2 linked regions of the Rhodopseudomonas palustris genome follow. The protein of the gene in region 2 interacts with the protein of the main gene of each other region in a pairwise test. Links are inferred from orthologs where the notes say so. Each region holds a gene or a part of one and is shown on either strand. Other genes may lie near its edges.

Region 1 (9,007 bases), 3.3 Mb from region 2 along the record:
AGCGACACGTAGATCGAGACCAACAGCGCCTTGTCGGCCAGCGGATCGAGCAGCGCCCCGAGTTCGCTGCTCATATTGAAGCGCTTGGCGAGAAAGCCGTCGATCGCGTCGCTGACGCCGGCGATCACAAAGACCGCGAACGCGACTGCCATTTCGTTCGATGCAATGGCCCAGACAATGACCGGCACCAGCAGGATCCGGCCCAGTGTAATAATATTCGGAATGCTCACGCGACGTTCCCGGCTTCCAGCCCAGATCCGGCGAAACCATTGAACTTTCGACGGCGGGAAGGGCTGGTTGTCTACATAGTACATGCTGGGTCCCCTTGCGAGCCATTGCACGCCGGCGGAATCCGACGTAACCACCCCAAAACCATTGGTCGGGCGCGGACAAGCGGGACTTAGGTCTAGCGCGACCGACCGGGGGTTCATCGGCGGCGGCTCGATGCCGGGCGGCAATCGTTGCCGCACAGCGCCTTTTTTCTTGCGGGAGCCGGCCATGACCGAGCGGAAGCACGGCCTCACCTATGCCGATTCCGGCGTCGATATCGACGCGGGCAATCGTCTCGTCGACCTGATCAAGCCGATGGTGCGGGCGACTGCCCGCGCCGGCGCCGATTCCGAAATCGGCGGCTTCGGCGGACTGTTCGACTTGAAGGCCGCGGGCTTCAAGGACCCGGTGCTGGTGGCGGCGACCGACGGCGTCGGCACCAAGATCAAGGTGGCGATCGAGGCCGGGCTTCACGCCGGCATCGGCATCGACTTGGTGGCGATGTCGGTCAACGATCTCGTGGTGCAGGGCGCCGAGCCGCTGTTCTTTCTCGACTATTTCGCGTGCGGCAAACTCGATCCCGAAGCCGTGGCCGAAATCGTCGCAGGCGTCGCCGAAGGCTGCCGCGAGTCGGGCTGCGCGCTGATCGGCGGCGAGACCGCGGAGATGCCCGGCCTCTACAAGGACGGCGACTACGATCTGGCCGGCTTCGCGGTCGGCGCCGCAGAACGCGGCACATTGCTGCCGTCGCCGGACATCGCCGCGGGCGATGCGGTGATCGGGCTCGCCTCCTCCGGCGTGCATTCCAACGGCTTTTCGCTGGTCCGCAAGATCGTCGAAAAGTCCGGCCTGCCCTACGACGCGAAGGCGCCGTTCTCGCCGGTGATGACGCTCGGCGGCGCGCTGCTGACGCCGACGCGGCTCTATGTGAAATCCTGCCTGCACGCGATCCGCGCGACCGGCGCCATCAAGGGGCTGGCGCATATCACCGGTGGCGGCTTCACCGACAACATCCCGCGCGTGCTGCCCAAGCATCTCGGCGTCGGCATCGATCTGCCGCGGCTGCCGGTTCTGCCGGTGTTCAAATGGCTCGCCGAGCAAGGCGACATCGCTGAACTGGAATTGCTGCGTACCTTCAACTGCGGCATCGGCATGATCGCGATCGTCAGGGCGGATGCGGTCGACGCGGTCACCGAGGCGCTGACCGGCGCCGGCGACAGCGTGCATCTGCTCGGCGAAGTGATCGCGGCGAAGGGCGAGCACCGCGTCGTCTACGACGGTCACCTCGATCTCTCCTGGTGATCACGTGAGCAAGCGTCGCGTCGCCATCCTGATTTCCGGGCGCGGGTCGAACATGGCCGCGCTGATCGAAGCCGCGGCCGAAGACGGCTTTCCCGCCGAAATCGCCGTCGTGATCGCCAACACCGCGAGCGCCGGTGGGCTGGCGATCGCGCAACGCAGCGGCATCGAAGCGCTGGTGATCGAAAGCAAACCGTTCGGCAAGGATCGCGCCGGCTTCGAGGCGGTGCTGCAGGCGGCGCTCGACGCGCGCGGCATCGAATTGATCTGCCTCGGCGGCTTCATGCGGCTGTTCACGGCGGACTTCGTGAATCACTGGTACGGCCGGATGCTCAACATCCATCCGTCGCTGCTGCCGTCGTTTCCGGGCCTCGATCCGCACGGCCAGGCCCTGCGCGCCGGCGTGAAGATCTCCGGCGCCACCGTGCATTTCGTGATCGCGGAGACCGACGCCGGCCCGATCGTCATTCAGGGCGCCGTGCCGGTGCACGACGACGACACCGCCGACACGCTGGCGGACCGCGTGCTGGCGATCGAGCACCGGATCTACCCGAGAGCCTTGCAAATGGTCGCATCCGGCCAAACGCGGTTCGAGGGCGATCTCTGCAGATCGACCTCGATCGACGCGAATGATCAGACGCTGATCGTGCCCGCAGCAAGCTGATCGCCGCTCGCGGCCACGCCCCCCGGCCTTCAGCCGGTGCAGGCGAGACCCGACGAACGAACCGGCTCAGGTGATTTTCAGGTTCTCCGCCGAGGTCTTGCCGCGGTTTTCGACCAGCTCGTATTCGATCGCCTGGTTTTCATTCAGGGTGCTGAGCCCGGCGCGCTCGACCGCCGAGATGTGGACGAAGACGTCCTTGTCGCCGCTGGTGGGGCGGATGAAGCCATAACCCTTGGTGGGGTTGAACCACTTGACGGTGCCCTTTTGCATCGCCTGTCTCCTGTCTAGACACAAAAAAGACGCGGCTCGCTATCTGCGTGCCACGCCACAAACGGCGATCCCGTCGCCCTGCCTGCTTCCAAGCCTTGCTTCCAGGCCCTGATCTTCAAGCCCTGATCTTCAAGCCTCGACTGCAAAGTGCTGATTTTCGAGTCGCGAAACATAAAGCCGAACGGCCCACATCCGATTGCGGGTCAATTGCAACATGATTTTTCCCGGTTAGCAAGCCTCGCGGGTGGCGCACAAATAAGCGCCGCATAGTTGCGCCGCGTAGTTCGCCGGTCCGACCGGCCCGCTCACCGTCGCCTTCAGGCCGGTTCCGAACCGGGTTCCGGACGAGGCGCGGATACGCGTGCCTGGGAGATCCGTCCCTCACTGCGCCGCCCATCCGGTCCTTTCACGGCATGCGACAATTTTGAACACCCCGCGCGATGTTCATGCGCGCCGCACTTGACTACTGTTGCGGTTGAATCGGCCGCGGCTGGTTCCCTTCGCAACCTGACAATCGCCCCGCGTGCGAGGAGTTGATCCTGATCGTGCCCAGCCACATCAACGATAACGAATGCCCTTCGACGGTGAAGAACCGCGTTCTGGCGCAACTCTCACCCGACGATTTTCAGGCCCTCAAGCCGATGCTGCGGCCGATCGAGTTCAAGGGACGCGCCGTGCTGCAGGAGGCGAACCGGCCGGTGGAGTGCATCCACTTCATCGAGGACGGCCTCGTTTCTCACGTTTCCGGAAGCCGCACCGACTATGTCGAGACCGCAATGGTCGGCGTGTTCGGATATGTCGGGGTCCCATTGGTGCTCGGCACGTCGGTGGCGTCGCAGCGCTCGATCGTTTCCATGCCGGGAACCGCACTGCGGATCGAGGCCGAGGATCTGTCGCGCGTGCTGGCGAGCCGGCCGCAAATCCGCGAGCAATTGCTACGCTATGTTCCGGCATTGATCGCCCAGAACAGCCAGAGCGTGCTCTGCGCCGCCCGCCACGAGATCAACCAGCGCCTGGCGCGATGGTTGCTGCTGGCCAACGACCGCATTCAGAGCGACGTGCTCTACATCACCCATGAGTTGCTGGCCGCAAGCCTTGGCGTCCGCCGCGCCAGCATCACCAACGCGCTGCTGCAATTCGAAGCCGAAGGCATCGTGCAGAAGACCCGCGGTGCGGTGCGCGTGATCGATCGGCCGGGGCTCGAGAACCGCGCCTGCGATTGCTACCACATCGTCCGCGACGCTTATGCGTGGACGCAGGTCACACACGACGGCCACCATCATGCCGGCTGCTCACATGGGCACGACGGCGACGTGATCGCCGGCACGGCCTGAGGCCTTCGCCCACGCCGCGGGGCATTCTTTCGGACATGACGATCAGCGCGCAATCACCAGCGCGTCATCCCCGGACGACAGCCAAACGCTGGCTGCTGGATGTCGCTCTTGAAACGAGCGACATCGCCCCACGGGGGCCCGGTCGAGGACTTTTCGTCCAGCCCACGCCCCCTCCCTATCCTGTGTCACCGCGGCCGCCCGATCAGCGGCGTGCGGTTTCATCTCGTCGATTGTTCAGCCGACGATTTCGTTGCCGGCGAAGAACTGCGCGATCTCGATAGCGGCGGTCTCCGGCGCATCCGAACCGTGCACCGAGTTCTCGCCGATCGACTTGGCGTGCAGCTTGCGAATGGTGCCATCCGCCGCCTTCGACGGATCGGTCGCGCCCATCACGTCGCGGTACTTCGCGATCGCGCCCTCGCCTTCCAGCACCTGGACGACGACCGGACCCGAGGTCATGAAGTCGACCAGCTCGCCGAAGAACGGGCGTTCCTTGTGGACCGCATAGAAGGTCTCGGCCTGGCCGCGGGTCATGTGAATCCGCTTCTGCGCCACGATGCGCAGGCCGGCCTTTTCGATCAGAGCATTGATCGCGCCGGTGATGTTGCGCTCGGTCGCATCGGGCTTGAGGATCGAGAAAGTCCGTTGAACAGCCATGTAAATGTCCTTGAAACGCTTGGGGCGGGAGAGTTGCGCGCTTATATCGGCGCCGCCGCGGCACGGCAAGCCGCGCCGTCGGGCGATCGCAGCGGTCCGCCCCCGGCGTTGCGCCGACCTCGATCACAATCCGGCCGATCGTGGTTGCCTTTAGCTGCGGTCCCGGTCAAAACCCGCTCATGCTCACTTTGTCCGACATTTCGGTCCGGATCGCCGGACGGCTGCTGATCGACCAGAGCACGGTGCAGATCGCGCCGGGCGCCCGCGTCGGCTTCATCGGCCGCAACGGCGCCGGCAAGTCGACGCTGTTTCACGCCATCCGCGGCGACCTCGCGACCGAGACCGGGCGCATCACCATGCCGCCGCGCTGGCGGGTCGGCAGCCTCGCCCAGGAGGCGCCCAACGGCCCGGAGACCCTGCTCGAAGTCGTGCTCAAGGCGGACCTGGAGCGGGATGCCCTGCTGCAGGAGGCGGAGACCGCGCACGATCCGCATCGCATCGCCGACATCCAGACCCGGCTGGTCGATATCGACGCGCATTCGGCGCCGGCGCGCGCCGCCGCCATTCTCAGCGGTCTGGGTTTTTCCGCTGCGGACCAGGCCCGCTCGTGCTCGGAATTCTCCGGCGGCTGGCGGATGCGGGTGGCACTCGCGGCGACGCTGTTCGCCGCGCCGGATCTGCTGCTGCTCGACGAGCCGACCAACTATCTCGACCTCGAAGGCACGCTGTGGCTCGAGGATCACCTCGCCAACTATCCGCGCACGGTGATCGTGATCAGCCACGACCGCGATCTGCTCGACACCTCGGTGAACGAGATCCTGCACCTCGATCGCGGCCGGCTGGTGCACTTCCGGGGCACCTACTCGGCCTATGCCGAGTTCCGCGCCAACAAGGAAGCGCTCGACGCCAAGAACGCCAAGCGCGAGGAAGCGCGGCGCAAGCACCTGCAGGAGTTCGTCGACCGCTTCAAGGCCAAGGCCTCGAAGGCGCGCCAGGCGCAATCCCGCGTCAAGATGCTGGAAAAAATGAAGCCGGTGACGCGGCTGGTGAGCGACGACGTGCCCGACATCGTCTTCCCGCCGCCGGAGAAGACGCTGTCACCGCCGATCATCGCCGCCGACAACGTCTCGATCGGCTACGATCCGAAGCACCCGGTGCTGCGCCACGTCACGCTGCGCGTGGACACCGAAGACCGCATCGCTCTGCTGGGCGCCAACGGCAACGGCAAGTCGACGCTGGTGAAGCTGTTGGCCGACCGGCTGACGCCGTTCTCCGGCACCGTGACGCGCGCCGACAAGCTGTCGGTCGCTTACTTCGCCCAGCACCAGCTCGACGAGTTGAATGAAGACGGCTCGCCCTACGACCACATCCGCAGGCTGATGCCGGACGCACCCGAGAGCAAGATCCGCGCCCGCGCCGGCCAGATCGGGTTTTCCGGCAAGGCCGCGGACACGCTGGTCAAGAGCCTGTCGGGCGGCGAGAAGGCGCGGCTGCTGCTCGGCCTCGCGACCTTCTACGGCCCGAACATGATCATCCTCGACGAGCCGACCAACCATCTCGACATCGACAGCCGCGCCGCGTTGGCCGAGGCCATCAACGACTTTCCCGGCGCGGTCATCATGGTGTCGCACGATCGTTACCTGATCGACGCCTGCGCCGATCAGTTGTGGGTGGTTGCCGATCACAAGGTGAAACCCTACGACGGCGACCTCGACGACTATCGTCGGGCGGTGTTGTCGTCACGCGGCGCGCGCAGCGGATCGCGCGAGCCCAGGGAGCGAGGCTCAGACGGCACCGGGGCTAAGCCGCCGCGCCAGAAGTCGGAAAAACGCGTTCCACTGAAGCAGCAGATCGCCGACGCCGAGGTCGAGATCGAGCGGATCACCGCGATTATCGCCAAGATCGATGCGGCGCTTGCGCTGCCGGACCTGTACACGCGCGATCCAAAACAGGCCGCGCAGCTCTCGACCGCACGCGCGAAGGCCGAAGCAGCGTTGCAGAAGGCCGAGGAACAATGGCTGAACGCGAGCTCGGCGATGGACGAAGCGCAGGGCTGAGGGGGCGGAAGCGCAGCCGCTACGACCTGCTCCGCTTCTTCGCCGCCCGCGGTTGCGGGGCCGGTTCGGCGACGCGTTCGATCGAGGTCAGCCGCCCTGCCGTGAAGGTGTAGATTCCGGCGCGCGGACCACGCGCGTAGGTCAGCAGCACGACGCGCTGACCGCGCTCGTTGGTCGAGAGGTTGACGCTGTCGGGCGCACCGGCGCCACGGGCGACGTCGCATTCGGTGTGGCCGAGCGCCACCGTACCGCTACTCGTCATGGCCGGGGCAGCAGGGTCACCGCCCTGCGCATTGGCGTCGGCCGCGCCCGGCTGCGCCATGCCCGGACACATGCCGTCGGCGGAGATCAGGTCTTCCGCTGTGACCGGTTTGTCGGGCGTCAGCGGCGGCGTCTCGATCGAGATGTTCTTGATGAACACCCGGCCCGGCCGCGCGAACCAGTCGGCGTCACGCGACAGCAGATCGGAAGTGCCGGAACATCCGGCGAGAAGCGGCATGGCCAGCACGAGAGTCAGCACGACTGGGCGGCAAGAGAACTTGTGTTGCACGATCGATTGGGTCCCATCCCGCAGCATAAGCATCTGTCCAAACATCGATTTACGGCGCCACAATGGCCGCCTCGGCATTGCCCGCAGGATGCCAGAATATCATTAACGTCGCGACCGGCTATTCGCGCTTCTGCCATCGGCCGGCAGCGTCGGCTTGCCAGTAAGTCACCTCGAAGCCACGCGACCTGCTCTGCTTCCACATATCGCGCGCCATGCCCACCGCGTCGTCATCGTCGCCGTCGAACAGCAACACCATCCGTTCGTAGCCCTCCGCGTCGGGAGGCAAAGCTGCGTTGTCGAGCAAGAAGCGTACCGTGGCGGCGTTCGGATTGCTCTCCTCGGCCGTCAACACGATCGGCTGCTGCGCGGCATCGGCGACACGCCAGGTGGCGTGCGGCAGAAACGAATCGTCGCGATAGGTCCACAGATGCGCGTCGAGCGTGTCGGCGCGTTCCTCCGAGCCGGTCTGCACCACCACTCGCCAGCCGCGCGCCAGCGACTTCTCGAGCAGCGGCGGCAGCACCTGTTCGATCGTCCGTCCTTGCAGGTGATAGAAGAGGACTTCCGTCATCGCATCGGATTACTTCTTGGTTTCGTAGTACTCCGCAACGAGCGCGTTCAGCAGCCGAACGCCGTAGCCCGAACCCCAGCTGTGGTTGATGTCGGTCTTCGGCGCGCCCATCGCGGTGCCGGCAATATCGAGATGCGCCCACGGCGTGTCGCCCACGAAACGCTGCAGGAACTGGGCCGCGGTGATCGAGCCGCCATTGCGCGAACCGGTGTTCTTCATGTCGGCGAATTGCGAGTCGATCTGCTTGTCGTATTCCGGACCGAGCGGCATCCGCCACACCTTCTCGCCGGTCGAAACACCGACCGCGGTCAGCCGTTCGGCGAGTTCGTCGTTGTTCGAGAACAGGCCGGCGTGATCGGTGCCGAGCGCGACCATGATCGCGCCGGTCAGCGTGGCGAGATCGACCATGAATTTCGGCTTGTGCTTCTGCGCCACGTACCAGAGCACGTCGGCGAGCACGAGACGGCCCTCGGCATCGGTGTTGATGATCTCGATGGTCTGGCCCGACATCGACGTCACGATATCGCCCGGGCGCTGCGCGTTGCCGTCCGGCATGTTCTCCACCAGACCGATCGCGCCGATCACATTGACCTTGGCCTTGCGCGCGGCGAGCGCGTGCATCAGGCCGACGACGCAGGCGGCGCCGCCCATGTCGCCCTTCATGTCTTCCATGCTGGCCGACGGCTTGATCGAGATGCCGCCGGTGTCGAAGCACACGCCCTTGCCGACGAAGGCGACCGGCTGTTCGCCGCGCTTGCCGCCGTTCCAGCGCATGATCACGGTGCGGCCGGGATGCGCCGAGCCCTGCGACACGCCAAGCAGCGCGCCCATCTTGAGCTGCGTCATCGCCTTGACGTCGAGGATCTGGATGTCGACGCCGAGCTTTTTCAGTTGCGCGGCGCGCTTGGCGAATTCTTCCGGATACAGCACGTTCGGCGGCTCGTTGACGAGTTCGCGCGCCATGATCACACCGTCGACGACGGCGCTGTCGGGCGCGAATGCCTTCTTTGCCGCGGCGGCGTCCGCCACAGCGATCGACACGTTGGCGTTCAGCGCATTCGTGTCATCGTCCTTCTTCTTGGTCTTGTAGCGATCGAACTTGTAGGCCCGCAGCAGGATGCCGGAGGCGATCGCCGCGGCCTGCTCGGGCTTCATCGCGCCGCCCGGCAGTTCGGCGATCACCGTGACCGCAGCATCGCCGGCGCCGATCTTGCCGGCGATCGCGCCGCCGAGCTTGAGGACGTCGTAGTCCTTGAGCGCAGCCGCCTTGCCCGTGCCGATCACGACCAGCCGCCCGACCTTGAGACCCTCGGGCGCGAGCAGATCGAGCGCGGA
Region 2 (8,985 bases):
CGCAAGAGAGAAATAGATTGGGCCGCTATACACCACGTTTTGGCGGATGCAAGCAAGCTGGGCGCCCTCCTGCCGACTAAAGGTGCAAGAAGCGAAGCGCCCCCAGGCCGATCAGTCCGACGCAGATCAGATAGATCGCCACCACGATGTTGAGCAGCCGCGGCATCACCAGAATCAGGATACCGGCGATCAGCGCAACAATGGCGGGAATGTGGGCAGCGGTGATTGTCATGGCAGTTGTCTCCGGATGGGGGATATCGAGATCGATTCGCAGGCGGATTTGTAGCGGGCGGGGGCCGTGAGCGATACAGGCGCCGACTGGTGACGCCGCGGCCGCGCCAAGGTTCCCATCGCGCAAAAAACCCATCTCGGCCGAGTTTCTCAGGAACACCGCGCCGCGGCGGGCATTGCTTCAATGACGACGGACATCTCCGGATGTCTGATCGCATCTCCGGATTTCGGTTCGTTCAGGTGGACGACACTTGAACGATATCCGGCGCATATCATGCGACCGGATCAGAGAGCCCCGCCCCGTCCCCCGCCCGGGCGGGGTTCTTCTGTTTTGGTCAGACGTCGAACGACAGGCCGACGCGAACAGTCCGGCACACCTTCTCCCACCTCACCGGCCCTGCTACAGTGTTTGATCGCCGAGCCGATCCCTGGTTCGGCAGCCGTTGAGCGCGCTGGCTTCGCCACCGCATCGGCCGGGCACCCCCATGATTGCGACGCCGTCTTTCCATAGCCTCGGCCTGCTGCTGCTGTTGAGCTTCTTTCTCGGCTTCGCGTTCGAGGATTTCTTCGCGAAGACGAGCTCCGCGCGCCCCGGTGGCATCCGCACCTTTCCGCTGCTCTCGCTCGGCGGCGGAATGCTGTATTTGTTCGATCCGACACACCTGATCCCGTTCACCGGCGGACTCCTCGTGCTCGGCGTCTGGCTCGCGATGTTCTACGGCGTGCATCTGCGCGAGCGCGACGAGAAAGGCGAGCGCAATGCCGGGCTGGTGGTGCTGCTGCTCAACGTGCACGCCTATCTGCTCGGCGCGGTGGCGCTGGCGCTGCCGCATTGGGTCGCGGTCGGCGTCACCGTGGTCGCGGTGCTGCTGCTGACCGGGCGCGACCGGCTGCACACGCTGGCGCGCCGCATCGACATGAAGGAAATCACCACGGCGGGTCAGTTCCTGATTCTGACCGGCGTGGTGCTGCCGCTGCTGCCGGCCGAGCCGGTAACGACGCTCACCAGCATCACGCCGCGGCAGGCCTGGCTGGCGCTGACGCTGGTCTGCACCCTGTCCTATGCGAGCTATCTGGCGCAGCGCTACTGGCCGAGGGCGGCGCGCGGCCTGTGGATGCCGGCGCTGGGCGGGCTGTATTCGTCGACCGCCACCACGGTGGTGCTGGCGCGGCAGGCGAATGCCGACCCGGCCTCGCGCCGGCAGGCGCTCGCTGGAATCACGCTCGCCACCGGCATCATGTATCTGCGCATTCTGGCGATCATCGCGGTGTTCAATCTGGCACTGGCGCGCCAGCTCGTGGTGCCGATGGCCGGCCTCGCCGCATTGGCGCTGTCGACCGCCGCGCTGCAATACTGGCTGATCAAGGCGCCGGCCGCCGAATCGCGCGGGGCGGCGGGGCGCGGCAATCCGCTCGAACTCGGCACCGCCGCGGCGTTCGCGGCGATGTTCGTGCTGATCTCGCTCGCCTCGACCTGGGTGAAGACGGAATTCGGCACCGAGGGCATCTATTGGCTGGCGGCGATCGTCGGCTTCGCCGACATCGATCCGTTCGTCCTCAACCTCGCCCAGGGCGGCACCGCCGGGATCGGCGACCACGCGGTGGCGATCGCGGTGCTGATCGCGGCCTCGTCCAACAACATCCTGAAAGCGAGCTACGCGCTGTCGTTCGGCGGCCGCCAGACGCTGCAGAGCGCGCTGCTGCTGGTGATGCTGGCCGGGATTGGCGTCGTACTCGCTTGGCTGCTCGCGCGTGGGACGCTGTGAGCGCCGCTCAGCCGCCCTTCAGCAGCGACAGCAGCGACGTCGTCGCCTTGTAGCTCTGCACCGCATTGTCGCGGAACGCCGGCGTCCAGTTCGTCGCGGTGCGTTCTTCGGCGCTCATCGCCGAATAGGCATTGAGCAGGCCGAGGCTGAAATCGGCGGGATTGCCCGAGGTCTGGCTCTGCTTCAGCGCCGTCAGAATGCTCGCCCGGTTGCGGCCATCGAGTTCACGCTTGGCGGCGAAGCTCTCTTCCTTGGAAAACAGTTGATCCTGATTGAGCGAAATCGCCGACAGCGCGCGATTGTCGAGCCCCGACAGATCCGCCATCTGGCCGACCTTGCGGCCAGGATCGTAGACCAGTTCCTTGCCGGCGGCGGCGGCCGACTTGGCCTGATCGTCGAGCGCGGCGCGCGTCGATTTGGCGACGCTGGAGAAGCTCTGGGTGGTGGTCGTGCTGCCCGACGGATATTGCGCCAGATAGGCCGCGACCGGGTCGCCGGAAATCCCCGAGGGCACCTTGGTCGGATCGCTCTGCGTCGCAGTGAGGCCCTTGGCGACGGCGGCGCGCTCGGCCGTCCAGGTCGCCGTCGCCTTCTCTTCGTTGCTGGCGCCGTCGAGATAATCCGCGGCGGCCTTGTAGACAACGGAGTAATCGCCGGTGAGTTTCGCGGTCTGCGTCGCGGGCGACAGTGCGGCGTTGAAGCCGGCAATCCGCGTCACCGCGGCGAGCGTCTGCTCGGCCTCGGTGAATTTGCCGCCGCTGTTGGCGGCGATCGCGTACACCGCGCGGCGATCCAGCGACGACAGATCGATCGTCGGCTTGCCGCTGGCGTCATAAGGACCGGACACGCCGGCCGCGGTGTAGAGCTTGTCGAGCGCGGCACGGCTGTCGCTGATGACGGCGGTGAAATCCTTCGAGGCCGCGGCGTTGGCGAGTTGCGCCCGCGCAGCCGCCGACAGCGTGAGGTTGGTCGCGGAGCTGTTCGACGAGATCACATCGTCGCTGGTCGAAGCCAGCACACCCGCCAACGAGTTCTGCGCCACCGCATTGCGGGCATAGGCCGCGCCATATTGCGCGTAGGAATTGAGGCCGGTGTTGACCGTGGTCATAGGGCGATGTCCCGCTGCGCGGAGAGGCGGTTAAGAAACCGTTAGCGCTCGCCAACTTTTCAGGACATGGTTAACGCGACGTTAAGATCTGCCGTGTGTTGCGGGATATTTCCGCAGCGCCCCCTTCCTGATCGTCGCCGGCCATGCGCGACCCAGTCCCCAGCCGGTTAACCCAGCCAGAACGCCGGCACCGCCGGCTCCAACCGTCCGCCGATCCGGACCGGCGCGATCCTGGTCGCGAGGCCGGTCGTATCGTCGGTCTCCACCGCCACGCCGCTCATCGTCGCGACGCCGTTCGCCGGCTCGAACCGGCCCTGGGGAATTCCGGTGGTGAAGCGCTGCAGCGGCTCGTCCTTGTGCATGCCGATCACCGAATCATAATCGCCGGTCATGCCGGCGTCGGTCATGTAGGCGGTGCCGCCGGGCAGGATCTGGTGATCGGCGGTCGGCACATGGGTGTGGGTGCCGACGACCAGGCTGGCGCGGCCGTCGCAGAAGTAACCCATGCCCTGCTTTTCGCTCGACGCCTCGCCGTGGAAATCCAGCACCACGGCGTCGGCGGCCTCGCGCAGCGGACAGGCGTCGAGTTCGCGCGCCACCGCGGCGAACGGATCGTTCAGCGGCTCCATGAAGACGCGGCCCATCGCGTTGATCACCAGCACGCGGGCGCCGTTGCGGGTCTCGACCAATGCGGCGCCGCGGCCGGGCGTGTGGCGCGGGAAGTTCGCGGGCCGGATCAGCCGCGGCGCGCGCTCGATGAACACCAGCGCCTCCTTCTGATTCCAGGCGTGGTTGCCGAGCGTCACCGCATCGGCGCCGGCGTCGATGAAATCATTGTAGATCGCCTCGGTGATGCCGAAGCCGCCGGCGGCGTTCTCGCCATTGATGATCGTGCAATCGAGCTGCCAGTCGCGGATCGCTCGGGGCAGATGTTCGGCGATTGCGGTCCGGCCGGATTTGCCGACGACGTCGCCGATGAACAGAATGCGCAAACCTATCGACTCCGGAAAATGAGCGTGCCCTGCTCCGTTATCACATAATCAAGCGCGACGTCGTGGGCGGCGGCGGGCACCGCCTCGATTTGCTGCACGGCAAAAGCGAGCCCCGCGGCGACAACGGGCTTTGCGCGGCGCAGCGCAGCGAGCGTGCGGTCGTAATGGCCGGCGCCGTAGCCGATGCGGTGTCCGAGCGCATCGAACGCGGCAAGCGGCGCCAGCACGATGTCAGGGGCCACCTCCGGCGCGCCGGGCGGCGGCTCCAGAATGCCGAGCTCGCTGCGCTGCAGCACGTCGCCTTCGGACCAGGCGCAGAATGTGAGCGGCCGGCCCTGCCCGGTCACCACCGGCAGCGCCAGCTTCGCGCCACGTCGCAGCAGCGCCCGCATCAGCGGGAATGGATCGATTTCCCCGCGAATCGGGACGTAACCGGCGACGATTGCGCCCGTCGGCACCGCAAACGGCAACTCCCGGGCGGCGATCGCCGCGGCGGCCGCGGTGCGCGCCTCGTTCGACAACGCCAGACGCCGGGCCAGCGCCGCGACGCGCAGTTCATCCTTGGACGGGCTGTCGGAGAGATCGGTCATCCCCGCTTATAGGCAGGGGCCACCGGCCGGAAAAGCCGGGAGAACGGAAGGGAGGAACAAAGTGCGAAGCCACATAACCGTTGAAGCGCTCGATCCCGGAGTTCCCTACGAAAGTAGGTGGGCACCATGTGACCGGATCCACGGACCCGGCCAGGGACAGTTCCCGGAAGGATCGATAAGGCCCCGGGGATATATGGCTCCTGACGCGAAACGCAGCCTCGCCGTCCCAATGTAGCGATCATACCGCCGCTTCGCCAGCCTCGCCTGCGCGTTTTGGTTGCGACGGCACGAACCCCTGACGCGCGCCGGCGTTTTCAGCTATTGAGGAATGCGTCCCACCCTCGTCATCAAGTCGCACGATTTCGGAGAGCGGCTCAACCGGATCACCATGGCCTCCAAGTCCAGCACCACGATTGCCCGCAAAGCCCGGACCCGGGCCGAAGCCGATTTCGCCACCTGGTTGATGATGGCGAAGCTCGGCAGCTTCGACACGCTGCCCCCGAATGCGCAGACGGTGCTGAACGGCTATCGCGAACGGCTCGATCGGATGAGCGAGATCGAATCCAAGGCGATCGCGGTGCGCGAGACCTACCAGGCCTATTACAGCGACATGGGCGGGACCGGCGACGCACCGGAGCCCGAGCCGCGCACCCCGCCGGCAGAGCCCGGTGTTGCCCCGGTCGACAATGTCGTGCGCTTCAAGAAGCCGCCGAAGCCGCAGGTCACCCGCGCCGCCGATCGCGGCGCCCGCCCGGCCCCGCAGACCGGCCGCAGGCCGGTCCCCGCGCTGCTGATCTTCGCCGCTTTGGTCGCGGTGGTAGTGGCGTGGAAGTTTCTGACGAAGTGAGCTAGAGCACTTCATCGATTGATTGAAGCGATATGGCCGTTGCCAGATGCACGGACTCCTCATCCTGAGGAGCCCGGCGAAGCCGGGCGTCTCGAAGGATGCGGCGACGCAGGACCCGTGGCGCATGGTTCGAGACGGCGCTTCGCGCCTCCTCACCATGAGGTTGTGCCTGTGGTGAGTGCCCCGGAACGCCAGTGCTGATTCCACCAGGGACAGAACGGCTCTAACGACTCGGCTCACGCCGTCGTGTCAGGTCGCGATGACGTTGCGTCGCGACGACACGTGGACGGCGGGGAATCATCCCGCCGATTCCGTAAATCAGCAGGACCAACCCTGTTACCAGGCCGATCGTCAGCGCCAAAAGGGACAGCACGGGCAGAGCCATCCAGAACAAAATGATGATGTCCGACATTTGCTGGTACCTCGTTTGTCGAGGTCAAAGGCCGGCTAATCATTTGGTTCCTTGTACACGTCGCATCAACGCCGGAACGGCAATTCGTCAATGCCGGCAATTCGCCAGCCTCGCGTCGCCCGCCCCGTCGTTCGTCATTCCGGGATGCGCCCCTCGGGGCGCAGACCCGGAATCCGGACGTTCGGGGTACCTCGAACGTCGCGCCCACCAACTAACCGCCAGTGCTCACATGCCGCGGTCGATCGGCTTTTCGATCGCGCCGCCGGCGTCGGTCCAGTCCTTGAACGCGCCGAGATTGTAGACTTCGGCGTAGCCCATGTCCTTCAGCACCTTGCCGGCCAGCGCCGAGCGGCCGCCGGAGGCGCAGTACACGATCACCGGTCTGTCCTTGGCGAGCCGCTTGTCGTGAAACGCGGTGTCCGGATCGGCGCGGAATTCGAGCATGCCGCGCGAGATGTGCAACGAGCCCTCGACCTTGCCGCTGTTCTCGACCTCGGGCGCGTCGCGCACGTCGATCACCACGGCGCCCTTGCCCATCATCTCGCGCGCCTGGTCCGCGGTGACCCGCGGCACCGCCGCATTGGCGGCTTCCATCATCTGCTTCACATTGGTGGTCATTCAAATCTCCCTTTGACGGCTTTCGATCATCGGATCAGCCAGCGCGGCGTCTTCGACGAATAGTCCATCCACTCGTCGCCGAATTTGACCGCCAGATGGCGTTCCTCGCGCCGGATCGCAAGGCGATCGACGGCCGCCGCCGACAGCAGCGCGAACAGGATGAACCAGGCATTGCCGAACGCCAACCCGATGCCGATCAGCAGCCAGGTGTTGGCGAGATAGATCGGATTGCGGCTGAAGCGGAACGGTCCCCAGGTGACCAGCCGACCGGCAGCGCGATGCGGCAGAATGTTGGTGCGGGCGCTGCGCATGGTCAGGATCGCCCATAGATCGAGGCCCATGCCGAGGCCCGCGACCGCATAGCCGATCAGCACCACCGATTGCGCGCGCGGCAAGGTCAGCGGCGCCACCATGCCGAGCCCGATGGACGCCAGCGCCGCCAGCGTCAGCAGCATCGGCGGCCACGGCAGCCGGTTGGGACGGGTGGTCTCGGAAACGGTCATCGTGACTTCCGTCCTCGATCCTCGACGCAGGGCAGACAGCTACGCGGCGAACGCATCGTCTGAAAGACAAGCGCGATCGCCGGCAACCGCAACACGTCTTCCTTCGCGCGCTCTAATCGAGAAATACGAATTCGTCTATATGTTATTGTGAAGCATGCCGGCGGCCGCCGCCGTCGGATCGCACGATGTCGCGGCTGAACTAAAGCGTCCCGGCCGCCGTCGCGGCAGAGAGTCGCCATGTCACGCCGCGCCCGGCCATCTCGGTGCGAAGCACATCGAGCAGGCCGCGGATGTCCGCGTCCGGCGCGGTCACCACGATCTCGACGGCCAGCGCATGGCCACGGACCCGCTCGATCGTGCTGTCATAGGTGACGCCGTCGCCATAACCCTCGATCTCGCGCGCGACGAACCCGGCTTGCGCGGTGGGCCCGTGCGCCAGCAGGGCCGCGACCAGATGCTCCTTCAGCGCCGCCGGCGCGATCAGCGTCAGCACCTGCGGGCTCATGCCGTCTTCTCCGAAACGATGCCGAAGCGGCGATACAGCACCGGCAGGATCACCAGCGTCAACAGCGTCGACGATACCAGCCCGCCGATCACCACGATCGCCAATGGCCGCTGCACGTCGGCGCCGGGGCCGGTGGCGTAGAGCAGCGGCACCAGGCCGAACGCGGTGATGCTGGCGGTGAGCAGGATCGGCCGCAGCCGCCGCTGCGCGCCGATCTCCACGATCTGATCCGGCGGCAGGCCCTGGCTGCGCAGCGTGTTGAAATACGTCACCAGCACCAGCCCGTTCAGCACCGCGATGCCGAGCAGCGCGATGAAGCCGACCGAGGCCGGCACCGAGAGATACTCGCCGGACATCAGCAGGCTGAACACTCCGCCGACCAGCGCGAACGGAATGTTGACGAACACCAGCAGCGCCTGCCGCAACGACATGAAGGTGACGAACAGCAGCAGGAACACCAGCGCCAGCGCGATCGGCACCACGATCGCGAGTCGCGCCGCGGCGCGCTGCTGATTTTCGAACTGCCCGCCCCAGACGATGCCGTACCCCTCCGGCAGTTCGACGCGCTCGGCGACCGCCCGCTTGGCCTCGTCGACGAAGCCGACCAGATCGCGGCCGGTGACGTTGCTCATCACCAGCGCGAGCCGGCGGCCGTTCTCGCGGTCGATCTTGACCGGGCCGTCGATCCGCTCCAGCCGCGCGACATTGGTGAGCGGCACCGACTTGCCGTCTGCGAGCACCAGGCTGAGGCCGGCGAGCCGCGCCGGCGATTCGCGCAAAGCGTCCGCGCCGCGGATCGACACCGGGGTGCGGCGGCCCTGCTCGACCACGATGCCGACGGGTTCGCCGTCGATCTGTGTGCGCAGCGCGGCGGTGAGCTGATCGACGTCGAGCCCGAGCCGGCCCGCCTGCAGCCGGTCGATCTTGACGCTGTAATATTCGAAGCCGGTGTTCAGCGTGGTGCGGACGTCTTCGGCGCCCTTCATCGCCTTCATCGTCGTGGTGATCTGTTCGGCGAGCCTGTTCAGCGTGGCGATGTCGGGGCCGAAGATCTTCGCCACCACGTCGCCGCGGGCGCCGATGATCATCTCCTGCACGCGCATCTCGATCGGCTGGGTGAAGCTGAAGCCGATGCCGGGAAATTCGGCGAGCGCCTTGCGGATCTCGCCCAACAGCCATTCCTTGTCGTCCGGCCGGCGCCACTCCGCCGGCGGCTTCAGGATCACATAGGTATCGGTCTGATTGAGCCCCATCGGGTCGAGGCCGATTTCGTCGGAGCCGACCCGCGCGACGATGCTCTGTACTTCGGGGACGGCCGCCATCACCGCCCTCTGGATCTTCAGATCGAGATCGACGCTCGCCTCCAGGCTGATCGAGGGCAGCTTCTCGACGCTGATGATCGGCGTGCCTTCC

What was found.
Region 1: the proteins of SR870_RS22340 (region 2) and ndk interact in binary tests that used the Escherichia coli proteins (3 or more experiments, as listed by UniProt). The link is inferred for Rhodopseudomonas palustris from one-to-one orthologs.

Annotation. Positions count from the first base shown.
Region 1 is NZ_CP140155.1:1,624,033-1,633,039, forward strand. Bases 2,784-5,681 are described here. They hold ndk (nucleoside-diphosphate kinase), read right to left. Parts: upstream 4,495-5,681; coding sequence 4,072-4,494; downstream 2,784-4,071. Other genes in these bases: SR870_RS07290 (Crp/Fnr family transcriptional regulator), read left to right, coding at 3,049-3,837; SR870_RS07300 (ABC-F family ATP-binding cassette domain-containing protein), read left to right, coding at 4,674-5,681. Also shown: SR870_RS07270 (CDP-alcohol phosphatidyltransferase family protein), read right to left, coding at 1-230; purM (phosphoribosylformylglycinamidine cyclo-ligase), read left to right, coding at 499-1,572; purN (phosphoribosylglycinamide formyltransferase), read left to right, coding at 1,577-2,233; SR870_RS07285 (cold-shock protein), read right to left, coding at 2,300-2,503; more of SR870_RS07300, read left to right, coding at 5,682-6,551; SR870_RS07305 (hypothetical protein), read right to left, coding at 6,571-7,101; SR870_RS07310 (DNA polymerase III subunit chi), read right to left, coding at 7,220-7,672; SR870_RS07315 (leucyl aminopeptidase), read right to left, coding at 7,682-9,007. UniProt on the Escherichia coli protein: Major role in the synthesis of nucleoside triphosphates other than ATP. The ATP gamma phosphate is transferred to the NDP beta phosphate via a ping-pong mechanism, using a phosphorylated active-site intermediate.
Region 2 is NZ_CP140155.1:4,910,982-4,919,966, reverse strand. What follows is about bases 2,894-5,769. They hold SR870_RS22340 (5-formyltetrahydrofolate cyclo-ligase), read right to left. Parts: upstream 4,688-5,769; coding sequence 4,100-4,687; downstream 2,894-4,099. Other genes in these bases: SR870_RS22325 (hypothetical protein), read right to left, coding at 5,758-5,769; SR870_RS22330 (hypothetical protein), read left to right, coding at 5,076-5,534; SR870_RS22345 (TIGR00282 family metallophosphoesterase), read right to left, coding at 3,273-4,097; SR870_RS22350 (hypothetical protein), read right to left, coding at 2,894-3,105. Also shown: SR870_RS22365 (hypothetical protein), read left to right, coding at 1-80; SR870_RS22360 (DUF3096 domain-containing protein), read right to left, coding at 77-232; SR870_RS22355 (DUF4010 domain-containing protein), read left to right, coding at 717-1,997; more of SR870_RS22350, read right to left, coding at 2,005-2,893; more of SR870_RS22325, read right to left, coding at 5,770-5,946; SR870_RS22320 (rhodanese-like domain-containing protein), read right to left, coding at 6,172-6,564; SR870_RS22315 (isoprenylcysteine carboxylmethyltransferase family protein), read right to left, coding at 6,591-7,067; SR870_RS22310 (DUF3240 family protein), read right to left, coding at 7,267-7,572; SR870_RS22305 (CusA/CzcA family heavy metal efflux RND transporter), read right to left, coding at 7,569-8,985. UniProt on the Escherichia coli protein: Involved in the removal of 5-formyltetrahydrofolate.